DNA from 2 places in the Kitasatospora sp. NPDC002965 genome. Region 2 is predicted to be linked to the other one. Evidence: riboswitches for the same ligand, from Rfam matches in the RefSeq annotation. Region 2 holds a riboswitch; the other holds the start of a gene.
The links. Region 2 has a riboswitch for cobalamin ahead of ABZY91_RS03220 (ribonucleoside-diphosphate reductase subunit alpha). Riboswitches for the same ligand answer to the same signal wherever they lie in the genome.

Region 1 (2,193 bases), on a different contig from region 2:
CTGCGACGCACCCGGCCGATCACGGCGGTCGTGGCACCCGCCACGACCGCCGGGCCCGGCCCCGGGCCCGGACTCGGCGGCGGCAAGGACACGAAAGCTGTCGTTCGACATTCCGGCCTCGACGTCACCGCTGGTCAAAGACGCCAACTGGCAGACCGATGTCCAGGGTGGCCAGTGGAAGCCGGCGCCCGGTACGACGGTCCACCGGGTCAGCACGACGCTGGACTACTGCCAGATCATCCCGGCCGGGAAGTCGCTCGACCTGCCGATCATCTACTCCCTCCCGATCACCGGTCCGGTGAACACGAGCCTGTCGACCGGCGGTACGGCGTACGCGCCGGTGACCGACAACCTCAAGAGACTCGGTACGGCGACCCCGCCGGCCGGTGGCTGCAGTGCCGGGAACCGGGACGCGACCAAGATCTACTCCCCGGCCGGCCGGCCGATCCCGGAGGCGGCCCGGAAGGCCGGGTGGGAGACGAAGGGAAGTGCCCCCGGGCGCCGGGGCCGACGCCGACCACGAGCCCCGAAAACTGCTCGGCGACGCCGACCGACCGTTCTCGGCCACCCGGGCGCGCTCGCCGACGAACCATCCGAACGATCACCCCAGGTACCGGCCGACACCGACCTGACCACGCCTGATACCTTGCAGTGGCCATGGTGTTCGGGAAACCGGTCTGAGTCCGGTGCGGCCCTCGCCACTGTTGCCGCGGAGTGCCGCGGCCCTCGCTGACCGGCTCTGCCAGCGGTCAGGGCCACTGGGTCGGCTGGAAGAGCCACCCGGGAAGGTCGGCTGCGGCGTGTCGATGCGGAAGCCAGGAGACCGGCCACGGCGCGACATGTTCCACGAGGGTTTTGGAGAACACGTGCCCAGCGCTCTGCCGTACCCGTTCCGTTCCATACGTTCCGTAGGTGCCGCAGGTCCCACAGGTCCGGTGCGCGTCGGCCGCGCGGTCGCGGCCTTCCTGTTCACCGGTGTGCTCGGCGCCTGCGCGGGCGCCCCCGCACCCGACGCGCCCAGTGCGACGGCCGGCAGTGCCGGGCCGGTCACCGTGAACAACTGCGGGACCACCGTGACGGTCGGCGCGCCGCCCGAGCGGCTGGTGACGCTCAATCAGGGTGCGACCGAGGTGGCCCTGGCCCTCGGCCTGGAGTCCCGCATGGCCGGTACCGCCTATCTCGACAATGCCGTCCCGGAGAAGTGGAAGGCGGCCTACGACTCCGTGCCGGTGCTCTCCAAGGACTACCCGACGAAGGAGAAGCTCCTCGCGGCGCGGCCCGACTTCCTGTACGCCTCCTACTCCAGCGCGTTCACCGACAAGGTCGCGGGCACCCGGGACGAGCTGGGCGGCCAGGGCATCCCGTCGTACCTGTCCCCGTTCGGCTGCTCGGACAAGAGCCAGGTGCCGCCGCCGACCTGGCAGGCGATGTGGGGCGAACTGAACGACGTCGCCAGGGTCTTCGGCGTCACGGAGCGGTCCGCCGCGATCCAGCGGCAGCAGGAGCAGCAGCTGGCCCAGTTCACGGCGACGGCCGCGGGCAAGGGCCTGAAGGTCCTGTGGTTCGACTCGGACACCAAGGCACCGTTCGTCGGCTCCGGCCATGGCGGGCCTCAGCTGGTGCTCGACGCGGTGGGGGCCCGCAACGTCTTCGCAGACCTGCCCGGTGCCTGGCAGAACGTGAGCTGGGAGCAGGTCGTCGCCGCGGACCCGGACGCCATCGTGCTCGCGGACGCCGACTGGGACACGGCCCAGTCCAAGATCGACTATCTGCAGGGCGACCCGGTGCTGAGCAAGCTCACCGCCGTGCAGCGCAAGGCCTTCGTGGTGGTGCCGTTCTCCGAGTCGACCCCCGGTGTGCTGCTCGCCGACGGTGCCGCCCGGGTGTCGGCGGGACTGGGCCGACTGCACCCGGGATCATGACCGCCACGTCCCCTCCCGCCGTGCGGCTCACCGGTCCGGGCCGCACGGCGGCGGCCCTGGCCGTCGCCGCGGCCCTGCTCCTGGCCACCGTGCTCCTCGGTCTGGCCGTGGGCTCGCACCACGAGCCGGTCCGGACGGTGATCGACGTCGTGGTGCGCCGTCTCGGGCTGGGCGACCCGCACGTGACGCTGCTGGACGACCAGATCGTCTGGCAGTTGCGGCTGCCCCGGGTTCTGGGAGCGGCTGCCACCGGCGCCGGTCTCGCGGTCTG
Region 2 (2,193 bases):
GCAGCGCGGTCTGGTTGGCGGCGCGGTTGGACGCGTCCTTGAAGGTCATCCAGCCGTTGCCGGTCTGCGCGAGGGTGCGCATCATCCGGGAGTACAGGGTCTGCGCGGGGATGGTGCGGACGGCCTTGCCGGCCAGCTCGGCCTTGAGGTAGGCCTCGTCGAAGTCGGCGCCCCACAGGTCGACCAGCTCGGGGACGTCGGCCGGGGAGAACAGCGACCAGTCGGCGTTGGCGTTGACCCGGCGCATGAACTCGTCGGGGATCCAGTGCGCGAGGTTGAGGTTGTGGGTGCGGCGCGCCTCCTCACCGGTGTTGTCGCGGAGCTCCAGGAACTCCTCGATGTCCGCGTGCCAGGTCTCCAGGTAGACGCAGGCCGCGCCCTTGCGACGGCCGCCCTGGTTGACGGCGGCGACCGAGGAGTCGAGGGTGCGCAGGAACGGGACGATGCCGTTCGACTTGCCGTTGGTGCCCCGGATCAGCGAGCCGCGCGAGCGGATCCGCGAGTAGGAGAGGCCGATGCCGCCGGCGTGCTTGGAGAGGCGGGCGATCTGGGCGTACCGCGAGTAGATCGAGTCCAGGTTGTCCAGCGGCGAGTCCAGCAGGTAGCAGCTGGACATCTGCGGGTGCCGGGTGCCGGAGTTGAAGAGGGTCGGCGAGGAGGTCAGGTACTCCAGCCGGCTCATCAGGCGGTACAGCTCGGCCACCTCGCGCACCGACTGCTCGTTGTCGCCGACCGCCAGGCCACAGGCGACGCGGAGCAGGAAGTGCTGAGGGGTCTCGACGACCTTGCGGGTGATCGGGTGACGCAGCAGGTAGCGGGACTGCACGGTGCGCAGGCCGAAGTACTCGAAGCGGTCGTCGCCGGCCGGGTCGACCAGGGCGTTCAGCGCCTCGGTGTGCTTGGCGACGAACGCGGCGGTGGTGTCGCCGATCAGGCCCTCGGCGTGGCCGACGGTGATCGAGGTGGAGAAGGAGACCACGCCCTGGGTCGCCGCCTCGTCGACGATCTCCAGCGCGAGCAGCCGGGCCGCCAGCTTCGAGTACTGCGGGTCCTCGGCGATCATCGACGCGGCGGCGTCGATGGCCAGGCCGCGCAGCTCGGCGAAGTCCGAGCCGGCGTTGCGGCCGCGCAGCGCGGCGGCGGCGACGTGACCCGGGTCCACCTGGGGGAGGTCGACGCTGCGGTCGGTCAGCACTCGGAGGAGCGCGCCACCGGGGTCGGAGACCGTACGGTCGGCGGGGGCGGAGCTGGAACCCTGGGCGGGCAGGGTGACTGAGGCAGCGGTGGTCAAGGCGCTCTCTCCTGGCGGCGATCGGCGTCGGTAGATCGGGGGGCCGGGCCGTTCGGGGCAGGGGAGGACGGCGCGGGCGCCCGTGGCGTCGCGCGGCGTGTCGTCCCCGGCCCGCCCGCGAGGCCCGGAAGGTGGTGCTCGTGCTGGGGCCTCTGCGGGGAGGCGCTCGCACACCGTCGGCAGGTACTCGGACTCGCGGGCTCCCATGGGGAGACGGCCGCTCACCGCTGCGGGGCAGTCCCGGACTTGCACCGGGTTCCCCTGCGTCGACAGCAGGGTCGAGCATACATCTAGTGGTGCTCTCTCGATGCGACACCACATGTTGTGCAGCGCGGCGTGTTGGCGCGATGACCGCTGGTACCGGGGCGGGAGCCGGGAAGGGGCGCGGGCCGGGGTTCCGGACGCCCCGGGGCTTGTCAGGATTCGGAAACGGAATGGTGACCGGGGCGGTCGCCGGTCAGGGCCATGCCCTACGATCTCGCCTCATGAGCGACGGAACGGGCGTGCCCGGGGAGTGGTCTGGACAGCCCGCTTCGCCGGGGGAGCAGCCGGCCCCTCCCGCCGGTGCGGGGGGCGCACAGAACCAGCAGCCGGGTGGACCCGGACCGGTGCCGCCGGGGCAGCAGCCCTCCGGCGGCCAGGCCGTGCCGCCGGCACCGGGCGGCTTCGGACCGCCTCCGGCGTCGTACGGACCGCCCGCGCCGCCGCCGGCCCGGCCGCCGGCGCCCGCGGCGCCGCAGCCGCCGCAGTCGATCCAGGTGCCGCCGCCCGTTCAGCCGCCTGTTCCGCCGCCCGCGCCGCAGCCTCCGGTGCAGCCCCAGCCGCCGATGCCGGTGCCCTCGCACCACTGGCAGCATCCTCCGCAGCCGCAGCCGCAGCCGCAGCCGCAGCCGCAGCACCTG

Region 1: another riboswitch for cobalamin. It lies ahead of ABZY91_RS06990 (ABC transporter substrate-binding protein); the one in region 2 lies ahead of ABZY91_RS03220 (ribonucleoside-diphosphate reductase subunit alpha).

What each region holds. Positions count from the first base shown of each region.
Region 1 covers NZ_JBEXNT010000010.1:84,149-86,341, forward strand. Annotated here, with positions in the region: partial or broken gene ABZY91_RS06985 (hypothetical protein) at 131-298, shown strand; cobalamin riboswitch at 642-847, shown strand; gene ABZY91_RS06990 (ABC transporter substrate-binding protein) at 936-1,922, shown strand; gene ABZY91_RS06995 (iron chelate uptake ABC transporter family permease subunit) at 1,919-2,193, shown strand, end outside.
Region 2 covers NZ_JBEXNT010000004.1:87,855-90,047, reverse strand. Annotated here, with positions in the region: gene ABZY91_RS03220 (ribonucleoside-diphosphate reductase subunit alpha) at 1-1,267, opposite strand, end outside; cobalamin riboswitch at 1,452-1,594, opposite strand; gene ABZY91_RS03215 (hypothetical protein) at 2,101-2,193, shown strand, end outside.